2 regions of the Stenotrophomonas sp. YJH_SMC_94-11 genome follow, and region 1 is predicted to be linked to the other one. Evidence: riboswitches for the same ligand, from Rfam matches in the RefSeq annotation. Region 1 holds a riboswitch; the other holds the start of a gene.
What was found. A riboswitch is a leader RNA that binds a small molecule or an ion and turns the genes downstream of it on or off. The one in region 1 is predicted to bind thiamine pyrophosphate.
Positions count from the first base shown of each region.

Region 1 (6,372 bases):
CACCCGCCCGGCCACGGACAGTTTCCGTGTCCGTCACCGCAGGAAAAGAAAAAAGAAGAGCAAGAGCAAAGGCAAAGGCAAAGGCAAAGGCAACGGCAACAGCCGCGCGCTGTGTGTTGGGGTCAGATCCGTTTTCCGAAGGAAAACGGATCTGACCCCTTCTTGTTTTCCGATACACATCTTCCACGCAAAGCGTGGAAAACCAACAGTTACCGGGAAACTGTCGGGGGTGGGGCGGTGTGGGTGGGCAGGACCGTTGGCGCCATGGATGGCGCCATCGAGCCCCCATGGATGGGTTCACGGCGTGTCCTGCCCACCCACACCGCCCCACCCAACCAGCAGCAACCCAGAACCGCCTTTGAATTTGACCTTGGCCCTTGCCTGAAAAAGCGGTGCAGCCGCAGGCTGCAAAACACCCTCAATCCTGATCGTGCGCGCGTGCGGCCTCGGCCTGCGTCTCTTCCTGCGCCGCCATCTCGCGTGCGATCCACGCATCGATCATGTGCCGCTGGCGCTGCGCCTGCCGTCGCTCACGCGTGTACTCCTGGTCGAGCACGCGGTACAGCGACACCATCACCAGCACCATCAGCAGCGCGAATGGCAACGCCGCAATCGTGATCATGCCCTGCAGTGCATCCAGGCCACCGGCCAGCAGCAACGCCGCTGCGATCAACGCCACCGCGATGCCCCAGGCCAGCTTGCGCTTCAACGGTGGATCGCCTGCTTCGTCAGTGGACATGCTGGCCAGAACCAGTACCGCCGAGTCGGCCGAAGTTACGAAGAAGATCATCAGCAGTACCAGTGCGATGCACGACAGCAGCAACGGCAGCGGCATGCTGTCGAACAGCGTGAACAGCACCGTCTCGTAGCCATTGCCCAGCGCCTGCACCAGGTCGGCATGGCCGAAGATCTGCGCCCACAGCGCGGTGCCGCCGAACACCGCGAACCAGAAGAAGCCCAGCAGCGTCGGCGCGAGCACTACGCCGATCACGAACTCGCGCACGCTGCGGCCGCGCGAGATGCGTGCGATGAATGAGCCCACGAACGGTGCCCACGAGATCCACCAGGCCCAGTAGAAGATTGTCCAGTCCGCCACCCAGGTGCTGCCGGAGAACGGTGACATGCGCAGGCTCATTGTCACCAGCTGGTTGAGGTAGGAGCCCAGCGTGGTGGTGAACGTATCGAAGATGAAGCCGGTCGGCCCCAGCACGAGCAGGATGGCTGCCAGCAGGGCAGCCAACGCCAGGTTGAAATTGGACAGCCACTTCACACCCCGCTCCACGCCACTGGCGGTGGACGCCATATACAGCACGAAGGCGACGGCAATGATGGTCATCTGCACTGGGACGGTAGCCTGCACGCCGAACACGCGCTCGATGCCGGCGGCGATCTGGATGGTGCCGAAGCCCAGCGTCGTCGCGACACCGATCGCGGTGGCGACCACTGCAGCGATGTTGACCACGCGACCGATCCAGCCGCGATGATGGCGGCCGATGATCGGCTGCAGCATGTCGCTGACCAGGCCACGGCCGTTGCGGTTGAACTGGAACCAGGCCATTGCCAGCCCGATCAGCGCGTAGATGGCCCACGGGTGCAGGCCCCAGTGGAAGAATGCATAGCGCATCGAGGCGCGTGCCGCATCCAGGCTCTGCGGAGCAAGCCCTTCCGGTGGCTTGCTGAAGTGCGAAATGGGCTCGGCGGCGCCCCAGAACACCAGGCCGATGCCCATGCCGGCGGCGAACAGCATCGACATCCAGCTGGCCCGCGAGAACTCCGGCTCGGCGTCTTCGCCACCGATGCGCAGGTTGCCGAAGCGTCCGAAGGCCAGGTACATCAGGAACACCAGGGCCAGGAACACCACCAGCAGGTACAGCCAGCCGATACCGCGGATGAGTTCGCCGAGGATGCTCTGCACCACGGTATTGAAGGGGCCAGGTGCAATACCGGCAAGCAGCACCAGCAGCAGAACCAGTGCGATGGAAACGCGAAACACCATGAAGGAGCTTCTCCGATCAAGGGATTGAGGGGAGCGAGCAGAGCTTGCAGCGAAGGGCCGGCGGCATGCAGCGCGAACCGGGCAGGGGCCGCGTCGGCGGCGAAGGAAGCGTCGGTCGCGGGAGCGCGACGGACGTGCACGTTACTGAACGCGACGTCATGGTTCTGTTAACGAACAGCGATTGGGGTCAGATCCGGAAGCGGGCGGTCTATGCTCTAATGCACGCCAAGAAGCGGGGGTACCGAGGCCACGTGGCCACGGTTGAGACAGTCCCTTGGAACCTGATCCGGCTCATACCGGCGTAGGGAAGCTTTGCAATGCAGCCGTGCCCGGACTCCGCCCAAGGACCGTCCGGGCGCGGTCGCAGTGCGCCGCCGCTTCGTCCCTGACCTTTCTGGACGATGCCGATGAACGCACAGCTCTCCGCCCTGCAGCAACAGGCCCAGCAACTCTCCGAATCCGTGACCCGGCCCATTCCCGGCTCGCGCAAGATCCACGTGCCCGGTTCGCGCCCGGATCTGCAGGTGCCGATGCGGGAGATCGCGTTGACCCGCACCCCGACGCTGTTCGGCGGCGAAGAGAATGCACCGGTCACGGTCTACGACACGTCCGGCCCCTACACCGATCCGGACGCGCGTATCGATCTGTCCGCCGGGCTGCCGGCACTGCGTCGCGGCTGGGTGGAGGAACGTGGCGATACCGAGCAGCTCGAAGGCCTGAGTTCGTCGTTCGGGCGTGATCGCGAGCACGACCCGAAGCTCGCTGCCGTGCGCTTCCCCGCCCGCAGCCTGCCGCGCCGTGCACGGGCAGGCGCGAACGTCACCCAGATGCACTATGCGCGGCGCGGCATCATCACGCCGGAAATGGAATTCGTTGCCATCCGCGAGAACCAGCGGCTGGAGACGATCCGCGATGCGGGCCTGCTGCAGCAGCACCCGGGCGAGGCGTTCGGCGCCTCGATCCAGAAGATCATCACTCCGGAGTTCGTGCGGGATGAAATCGCGCGCGGCCGCGCCGTGCTGCCCAACAACATCAACCATCCGGAAAGCGAGCCGATGATCATCGGCCGCAACTTCCTGACCAAGATCAATGCCAACATCGGCAACAGCGCCGTTTCCTCGGGAATCGCCGAGGAGGTAGAGAAACTGGTGTGGGCGATCCGCTGGGGCGGTGACACCGTGATGGACCTGTCCACCGGCAAGCACATCCATGAAACCCGCGAGTGGATCATCCGCAACTCGCCGGTGGCGATCGGTACGGTGCCGATCTACCAGGCGCTGGAGAAGGTCGACGGCCGCGCCGAAGCACTGACCTGGGAGATCTTCCGCGACACACTGATCGAGCAGGCCGAGCAGGGCGTGGACTACTTCACCATCCACGCCGGCGTGCTGCTGCGCTACGTGCCACTCACCGCCAAGCGGGTGACCGGCATCGTCAGCCGCGGGGGCTCGATCATGGCCAAGTGGTGCCTGGCGCACCACAAGGAGAATTTCCTGTACACGCATTTCGAAGAGATCTGCGAAATCATGAAGGCCTATGACGTGACCTTCTCGCTGGGTGACGGCCTGCGCCCGGGCTGCATCGCCGATGCCAATGACGCCGCGCAGTTCGGTGAGCTGGAAACGCTGGGCGAGCTGACGAAGACTGCCTGGAAGCATGATGTGCAGACCATGATCGAGGGCCCCGGCCACGTGCCGATGCAGCTGATCAAGGAGAACATGGACAAGCAACTGCGTGAGTGCGGCGAGGCGCCGTTCTATACGCTGGGGCCGTTGACCACCGATATCGCACCGGGCTACGACCACATCACCAGCGCGATCGGCGCGGCGATGATCGGATGGTTCGGCACGGCCATGCTCTGTTACGTGACGCCGAAGGAGCATCTCGGCCTGCCCAATCGCCAGGACGTGCGCGACGGCATCATGGCCTATCGCATTGCCGCGCATGCAGCCGACCTGGCCAAGGGCCATCCGGGTGCGCAGGTTCGCGACAACGCATTGAGCAAGGCGCGCTTCGAGTTCCGCTGGGAAGACCAGTTCCACCTTGGCCTGGATCCGGAGAAGGCCAGGGAGTTCCATGACGAGACGCTGCCGAAGGATGCGCACAAGCTGGCCCACTTCTGCTCGATGTGCGGCCCGCACTTCTGTTCGATGAAGATCACCCAGGATGTGCGTGACTACGCCGAAGCCGGCATGAAGGAGAAGTCGGAGGAGTTCCGCGCGGCTGGCGCAGAGGTCTACCACCAGGGATGACGAGTAGCCGGGTGCCGGCTGCCGGCCGGCGGCCGGTTGTGCAGGGGCCGGGAGGAGCGCTGGCCAGCGGCCGGCACCACCGCTCATCACGCCGCTCCCCGCTATGCTCCGCGCATCACCCTGGGGGAAGGACACCATGCCCGTTGCCATGACCACCCGTTGGCTGGCCATTGCCCGCCGTCATCCTTCGGCCTGGCTGCTGGGTGCCCAGTTGATCGCGGTGCTGCTGTACCCCGCGCTGGATGACACCGCTGCCGGCCGCGCGGCGCTGGGCATGTTCGGCATGGCGGTACTGGGCCTGGCGCTGTGGGTGGTCCAGCGCAGCCCACTGGGCACCTGGCTGGCACTGCTGCTGGCCATCCCGTCGGTGGTGTTCTCGCTGGCTGGCGCATTGCTCGACCGCAGCGCACTGCTGACCACCGCACAGTTGCTGGAGAGCCTGCTGTACTTCTATACGGCCGGCGCCCTGATTGCCTACATGCTCCAGGACCACAAGGTCACCCGCGACGAACTGTTCGCCGCAGGCGCGACATTCACCTTGCTTGCATGGGCATTTGCGTTCGCATTCGCGGTATGCCAGCAGTGGTACCCGGGCAGCTTCCAGGGCACCGGCGGAGGCTCGCAGCGCAGTTGGATGGAGCTGCTTTATCTCAGCTTCAGCTTGCTGTCTGGAGTCGGCTTGAGTGACGTCGTGCCGTTGCATCCACAGGCACGCGCGCTGGTCATGCTGGAGCAGTTTTCCGGCGTGATGTACGTGGCTTTGGTGGTTTCGCGGCTGGTCGGATTGACCATGTTGCGGCGCATGTGAAAATGAACGCCAGATAAAAATTTCGCGCCCGAAAGGGCGCGAATGATGTCGCAAATTATGTGAATTCGTCGGCGAGAGAGAGCCTGATGTCGACCACGCGATAGGCGAGGTAACTTGCATAGGCTAGTATTCGCGCGCTCGATTGTTTTTGCGGTATGCGCCGATGCTTTGTGCGGAGTCTGGCTTTTCGCTGTTCCCAGGACGGGGCGGTATCGAAGGCAAACACTGCCCGGGACCTGTCTCTACTGTGTAGCAGAAAATGAACAGCAGCGAAATCCAGTTCCCGGTATCCGATCGGATCCGGATAGGAGAGTGCACCGTCACTCTGTCCTCGCGCGAAGTCGAGGTCGTCGGCGCGCGTCGCCCGCGCCGGCTGACGCCGAAGGCGCTGGGCGTGCTGCGCGTGCTGCTGCGGCAGCCGGGTCGCGTTGTCACCCGCGACGAGTTGTTCGCCGAGGTATGGCCGGACACGCTGCCGACCAACGATGTGCTGACCCAGGCCGTCACCCAGCTGCGCAAGGCGTTCAGCAACGACGACGACAACGGCCAGGCCTACATCGAAACCATCGCCAAGACAGGCTATCGGCTTCTGGTCCCGGTGCAGGTGCTGGACGATGCCGAGCCCGTGGCCGCAGGCGTCCCCGACGACGAAGGCATGGCCGCGCAGCCGGTGACCACTGCTGCGTTGCCTGCGCATCCACAGGCAGCGCGCCGCCGCTGGCGCCATATCCGTCGGCGCGTGCTGCTGGTGCTGGGCGTGTTGATGCTGGCCACGCTGCTGGTGTTGACCACGCTGCTGCTGCGTCGTGCACCGGCCGGCAGCTCGCCGGTGGAGGCTGCCGTGGAGAACGGTACGCGGGTGATCGGCAGCCCGCAGCGACCGTATCGGTTGATCACCGCAACCAGCGGCTTCGAAACCTATCCCACGCTGTCACCGGACGGTTCGCTGGTGGCCTATGAGGGCGCCAACGAGGATGGCAACGGCGGTGGCGCGATCAAGCTGCAGACCTCCGGCAACGCGCCGGCGCGCCAGTTGCTGGCGCCACCGGCCGGTGCCGTCGATCGCTTCCCGAACTGGTCGCCGGATGGTCGCGAAATCGCCTTCGCGCGGTTCTCCGCCGACGGCGGCTGCCAGGTACTGATCGCCAGCGCCACCGGTGGCGCACTGCGCCAGGCCACACGCTGCGATGGGACGGAGCTGCTCAGTTTCGACTGGACGCCAGATGGGCGTGGCCTGGTGTTCGGCAGCATGGTCGGTCGCTACGCGCACCGTGGCATCCGCGTGCTGGACCTGGCCAGTGGCCAGTGGCGCGCGC
Region 1 covers NZ_JCAFTR010000001.1:729,558-735,929, forward strand. Annotated here, with positions in the region: gene AC5P74_RS03270 (BCCT family transporter) at 419-1,996, opposite strand; TPP riboswitch at 2,221-2,322, shown strand; gene thiC (phosphomethylpyrimidine synthase ThiC) at 2,404-4,248, shown strand; gene AC5P74_RS03280 (ion channel) at 4,385-5,056, shown strand; gene AC5P74_RS03285 (winged helix-turn-helix domain-containing protein) at 5,316-6,372, shown strand, end outside.

Region 2 (6,372 bases), on a different contig from region 1:
CCAGCCAACCGGCAGGCGGCCGAACAGACCGCAACGCGCCAGTGTGCAACCTGGGGCCTTCCCGCTGCCGAACTGAACGGTGAGATCGAGCGTGCGTGCGATGGGCGCAGCCGTTTCGGCAAGTGCAAGCGGTGGCAGTTCACCATGCCCTTGCAGTGCAGTGCCGCGGTTTCACAGTGACGTCGTGTCGTTTGCCGCAGGGCATGGGGGTGCCCCGACGAGGCGTTCGACTGGCTGCGCGAACGCGGTCTGCCAAGCGGTCGCTGCCAGCGTATCGCCCGGAGCGGGCCGCAGCAGTTCCATGTAGCGCAGGAATGCACGGTGCTGCGCGCTGGACGGAACGAGAACTGCTCCGTCGCCGGTCAGGCGGTTCCGCTATGATCCCGGCACGTCGCCATTGACGATGCACCCGCCTCAAGCCAGCAGGAACTGCCGTGAATTCCCAGCCCGCACCGATCACCGCCCTCAACCACACGCTCGACAACGAGCCGCAGCAGATCACCGCGCCGCTCACCCATTCGGCGGCGTTCCTGGTGCTGAAGGTGAAGGACGACGAGGCGTCGATCGCCAAGGCGCGGGAGGTACTGGCCAGCACTGATGATCTGATCAAGAACACCGCCATCCGCGAGATCGAGCGCACCTTCACCTGCAACGTGGCCATCGGCCATCGCGTGTGGCAGCCGCTGGTGGGCTCCACGCCGCCACGCGAGCTGAAGCCGTTCCGCGAGATCAAGGGCGCGACCCACACCGCTGTGTCCACGCCCGGTGACCTGCTGTACCACATCCGCGCACGCACCATGGACCTGATCGTGGCGTTCGAGCGCAACCTGCTGATGGCCTTCGGTGATGCGGTCGAGGCGGTCGATGACGTGGCCGGCTTCCGCTACTTCGATGGCCGCGACCTGCTCGACTTCGTCGACGGCACCGCCAACCCGGAAGGACTGTCGCTGCCGGAAGCCACCATTGTTGGCGATGAAGACCCCGAACATGCCGGCGGCAGCTACGTGGTGGTGCAGAAGTACCTGCACAACCTCGATGCCTGGCGCGCGCAGAAGACCGAGGCGCAGGAAGCGATCATCGGCCGTACCAAGCACGACAACATCGAGCTGGACGATGCGCCGGCCGATGCGCAGAAGTCGCACAAGACGCTGTGCACCATCGAAGACGCCGATGGCGAGCACGAAATCCTGCGTGACAACATGCCGTTCGCCAACCCGGGCCGTGGCGAGTACGGCACCTACTTCATCGGCTACACGCGTCGCCTGTGGGTGATCGAGAAGATGCTCGAGCGCATGTTCATCGGCAATCCCGCGCCGCTGCACGACCGCATCCTCGACTTCTCCACCGCCACCACCGGCGTGACCTTCTTCGCGCCGTCGCGCAAGGTGCTGGCCGACCTGGGCGAGTGATCGCGCCGGGCCATCACGGCCCGCCATCCGCCTGTCATCTATGGCGCCGACCATGGCGCGCTGGATGGGAGTGCAGGAGGCTGGCGATGGTCATGGCAGGGAACAGGACCGGCTTGCGCCGCTGGTGGCGGCCACTTGCCGCGTTGTTCGGGGCATTGGCACTGGGGAGTGCCAGCGTTTCCGCGCAGGAGGCTCCCGCACACTGGATGGCCTACGCCACCGCCGTGGGTGGCCAGCTGCAGCAGCGCCTGCAGCAGGAGCAGGACCCGCAGGCGCAGCGCGTGCTGGAATGGCTGCAGGCACACCCGGACACGCCCACGCCGCTGCCGGTGAGCGTGTGGATCGCGGCGGATGGCCATATCTCGAAACTGGAATTCGACAGCCTGGGTGACGCCCGGGTCGACGCCGACCTGCGCGCGACGCTGCAGGCCGCGCCGTTGCAGGCGGCTCCGCCGGCCGACATGCGCCAGCCGCTGCGACTAGGCCTGGTGCTTGACCGGTAGATCCACGCCATGCGTGGATGGGCCTACCGGTGACCCTTCAGCCACGCATGGCGTGGCTCTACTGTGGATGGCCAGCGCACAGCCCGGCCATCCGCATCAACGATCCGGCGCCACCTGCGGTTCGCGTGCGGCCGCGCTCCATGCGCGCAGGCCGAACACGGCCAGGCCGAGGAAGAACACGTACAGCGCGGCGGTCACATGCAGCGACTTGAACAGGTACGCACCCACATAGACCACGTCCACGGCGATCCATACCCACCAGCAGGCGACGTGGCGGCGTGCCTGCCACCACTGGCCGACCAGGCTCAGTGCGGTCAGCATCGCGTCCAGCCACGGCAGCGCGGCATCGGTGAAGGTGTGCATCCCGGCGCCCAGCATCACGCCGCCGCACAGGCCGATGGCCAGGTCACGCAAGAGCTTGCCGCGCGCCAGCGGCACGATGCGGATGCTGCCCTCATCGGCGGCGTGCTGGCGCCAGTTGAGCCAGCCATATACCAGGAAGCCACCGAAGGCGACCTGCAGCAGCGTATCCGAGTACAGCTTGGCCTCGGCGAACACCAGGCCATACAGCGTGACCGACAGCAGGCCCACCGGCCACGCCGCCAGCCGGCGCCGGGCCATCAGCCAGACGCCGAGCACACTGAACAGTGCGGCGGTCCACTCCAGCATCACGCCGCTCACAGCGCGAACGTCACCGACAGGCGGGCCTGTCGCGGTGCGCCGGGGAACAGGTAGTAGTCACCGCCGCTGCTGCCGGTATCGCGCCAGTAGAAGCGGTTGAACACGTTGTCCACCGACAGGTTCCAGGTCACCGCACGCTCGTGCAGGCGATGCTGGAAGCGCAGGCCAGCATCGAACACCGAGTAGTCCGGTGCGCGCACGCCGCCATCGGCACGTGCCACGTTGGCACCGGCATAGCGCCAGCCGCCGGTGACATCCAGGCCCTGCACGAACGGCAGCGCGTAGGCCACGTGCACGCTGGCCCGTACCTTCGGCACGTTCACCAGCTGATGGCCTTCATAGGCCGGCGTGCCGCTGTCGCGCGCGCGCGCCTGCAGCACGCTGGCACTGGCCACGATCTGCAATGCATCCGTCAGCTGGCCGTTGGCGGTCAGCTCCAGCCCGGTGTGGGTCTGCGTGCCTTCCTCGACGAAGGTGTAGCCGACGTCGCTGCTGTCGGGCTTGGCGTACTGGTACGGCTGCGAGATGCGGAACACGGCTGCGCCCAGCGTCAGCGCCTCGACCGGCACGTACTTCACGCCCACTTCCAGCTGCCGCGACTGCACCGACGGCAGGAAGGTATCGGCATTGCTGGTCCAGAACGGCGCTTCCTGGCCCAGCGAAATGCCGCGCACATAGCTGGCATAGGCGTTGAGCTGGTCGGTAGCCTTCCACACCAGCGCGGTCTGCGGCAGGAACCGGGACAGGCGGCTGTGCCGCTGCGGGGTGCCACGCTTGTCATAGGCGCGCTCATCCAGGCGTACGAAGCGGCCACCGGCCAGCCACTGCCAGTCGTCACCGAAGCTCATCCGGTCCAGCGCGAAGAACGCGGTCTGGCGGCTGTCCAGGCGTCGTGCGGATGGGCCCGGCATCTTCGGCGATGGCGCGAACACCGGCACCGGTGCCTCGTGGATGTTGCTGGTACCGACGTACTCGTTGACACTCGGGCGCTTGTCCACGGTGCGGCGGAAGTAGTCGGCGCCGACGGTCAGCTGGTGACCGACGCTGCCGGTCTCGAAGCGGCCGCGCAGTTCGGCACGGGCCTGCTGGTTGCGGCGGGTGTCGTCCGGGCTGCGGTAGTCGTAGATGTCATAGTCGCCGTTGGGTGCGAAGTAGTTGCCCGGCACGCTGCCATCGGCACATTGCGCGGCGTAGTAGCAGCCATAGGCGAAGGCGACGTTGTCATCGATCACCGAACGGCTATGGCCCACCGATACACGTGATTGCCAGGCGTCGTTGAAGTCGTAGGTATGCAGCGCGGTGACGTTGGTGCTGGCGATATCCACCGGACGCTGCCACGGCTGGTAGCCGAGCAGATGCTCGCGGTCGACACCGCGCGGCAGGTCACGCGCGCCCAGCAGCTGGTAGCCGGACACCGAGCGCTGCGAGCTGGTCTGGTAGTTGGCATCCACTTCCAGCTTGCCGCGCTCGCCGATCAGCCAGTCGGCGGCCAGCGAGTAGAAGTTGCGGCGGCCATCGGCGTGCTCGACGTAGGAATGGCTGGAATCCCATGCGGCATTCAGGCGCACGCCGAAGCGCGGGGTGATCCAGTGGCCGACATCGACGGCAACGTAGCGCGAGCCTTCCGAATCGGTGCCGAGCGTGGCGGTGCGCACTTCCGCCGGGCGCTTGCCGATGTAATTGATGATCCCGCCCGGCGCCATCACGCCTGCCGCCAGGCCGGCTTCACCCTTGAGGATCTCCACCGACTGCACGTTCTCCAGCGCCAGGCGTTGTTCGCCGGCGATGGACAGCCCGTTGAAGCGGTAGCCGGTGGCCGCGTCCAGTGCGAAGCCTCGGATGGCGATATTCTGGTAGTAGCCCACCGGCGCATAGGCATCACCCAGCGAGGCATCGTTGCTGGCCAGCTCGGACAGCGAACGTACCTGGCGGCGGTCGAGGTAATCGCGCTCGAGCACGTTCACCGAGGCCGGCGTGTCCTTCCACGAACCGCCACCGAAGGCGTTCACGCGCGAGGTATCGGCCTTCAGTTTGCCGGCCTGCACGCGCACCGCTGCCAGTTCGGTCGGCGAATGCTCGGCGCCGGTGGCAGCCGCATCGGGGGACGCTTCGGCCTCGCTGGCGTGCAGCGGCAGCGCGGCGCAGAGGGCGAGGGAGAGCAGGGTGGGGCGCAGGCAGCGGTTCATTCGATTCGTCTTCGGACAACAAGGGAGACGAAGCGACGGCGCGCAGGTGCACCGGCCCATGACGGGGGTGTGGCTGCGGCTCAAAGCTCCCTACGCCGGTGCAAACCGGATCAGGTTCCAAGGGACTCTCTCAGCCTGGCAGATCCAGGCACCCCCGCTTCAGGTGACCATTTCACTACAAATGGTACGGATTTGCGAGCGCCACCCAGGGTCAGATCCCTTTCCTGCGGAAAGGGATCTGACCCCAACGCTGACCCCAACGCTGCGTCAACCGGATCACGCGGCGGCGTGCAGGGCCTGCAGCAGTGCCTGCCCCGGGGCGGTATGGAACCACGCCGGATGGCCGAGCATGAAGGGCTGCCACGCCACATCGGCATTGGCGGTCGAGCCGGTGACGCCCTCGAAATACTCCACTTCGGACAGTGCGAAGTCGAAATGCACCATCGGCAGCAGGTCCGCCAGCAGGTGCACGCGTGCCGCCGACAGCGGCAGCACCTGGCGGTAGCCATCGAGCAACGCCAGCGCGATATCGATGCGCACCGCCTCCATGCCGCGCTCCAGCTCCAGCCATGCCACGGCGTTGCGCTCGATGGCGGTGGCCAGGTCGAACAGTGCGCTGGTGGGCGAGGCCAGGCCGAAATCCAGCACGGTGCTGACCTGCCCGTCGCGCCACAGCAGGTTGGAGACATGCCAGTCGTTGTGCGCCCACAGCCGTGGTTCGTCGCGCAGGCGCTCGGCCAGTCCCGTGTGCCACGGCAGCACGTCACGCCGCAGCTGTGCTTCCCACGGAATGCGCGCGAGATAGCGGGCCAGGCCGGGGCGCGCGTGCAGACCTGCCTTGATTGCGGCGATCGGATCGTCGGCGCGGATCAGGTCGTCGCGCGCCACCAGCAGATGGGTGCTGCGCTGGGGCGCGTGGTAGCTGGCGGCGGCGCGGTGCAGCTGTGCGAGTGCGCGTCCGGCTTCGTGGGCCTGCGCGACATCGGTCAGCAGCGACCACGACACCGCGTCGCGGTACAGGTCATCGCCTGCGCCGACGTGGTGCAGTTCAAACGTCCAGTCACCGTGTTCGACCGCGGTGTGACCATCGGTCGCTGCCAGCACCTGCGTCACCGGCACGCCAGCAGCGTCGAGATGGGCGATGAAGCGGTGTTCTTCTTCCAGGCAGGCCGCGTTGCGCACGCTGTGGTGATGGCGCTTGATGAATACCGCGCCGCGCGTGCCATCGACGATGGCGGCAGCCGACAGCGGTCGCGGGCTGTGCCAGCGCGGTTGGCTGCCGCTGTCCAGCTGCGGATAGCACTGTCGCAACCACGCGATGTCCGCCGCGCTGATCGGTGGCCAGTCGGCAGCGACCTCGTCGTTGTTGAGGCCCTGCACGCGGTGGGAGGTAGACGTCATGCCGCAGCCCGAGAGGGGAAAGTCACATCCAAGGCTGCGCATTCAACGCCATGCGCGCGGCCAACGCAAACGGGCGGGTCATCGACCCGCCCGTTTCTGCCATCGGCAGGGTAACGCCGCCGTGCCGCTTACCAGCCGCGATGGCGACCGCGGTCGTGGTAGTAGCGGTTGTCGTAGTAACGCTCGCGCTGC
Region 2 covers NZ_JCAFTR010000005.1:66,866-73,237, reverse strand. Annotated here, with positions in the region: gene yecR (YecR family lipoprotein) at 1-180, shown strand, start outside; gene AC5P74_RS10745 (Dyp-type peroxidase) at 435-1,409, shown strand; gene AC5P74_RS10740 (hypothetical protein) at 1,496-1,912, shown strand; gene pnuC (nicotinamide riboside transporter PnuC) at 2,009-2,581, opposite strand; gene AC5P74_RS10730 (TonB-dependent receptor) at 2,590-4,779, opposite strand; TPP riboswitch at 4,850-4,945, opposite strand; gene AC5P74_RS10725 (phosphotransferase enzyme family protein) at 5,056-6,180, opposite strand; gene AC5P74_RS10720 (glycine zipper 2TM domain-containing protein) at 6,309-6,372, opposite strand, start outside.
Region 2: another riboswitch for thiamine pyrophosphate. It lies ahead of AC5P74_RS10730 (TonB-dependent receptor); the one in region 1 lies ahead of thiC (phosphomethylpyrimidine synthase ThiC).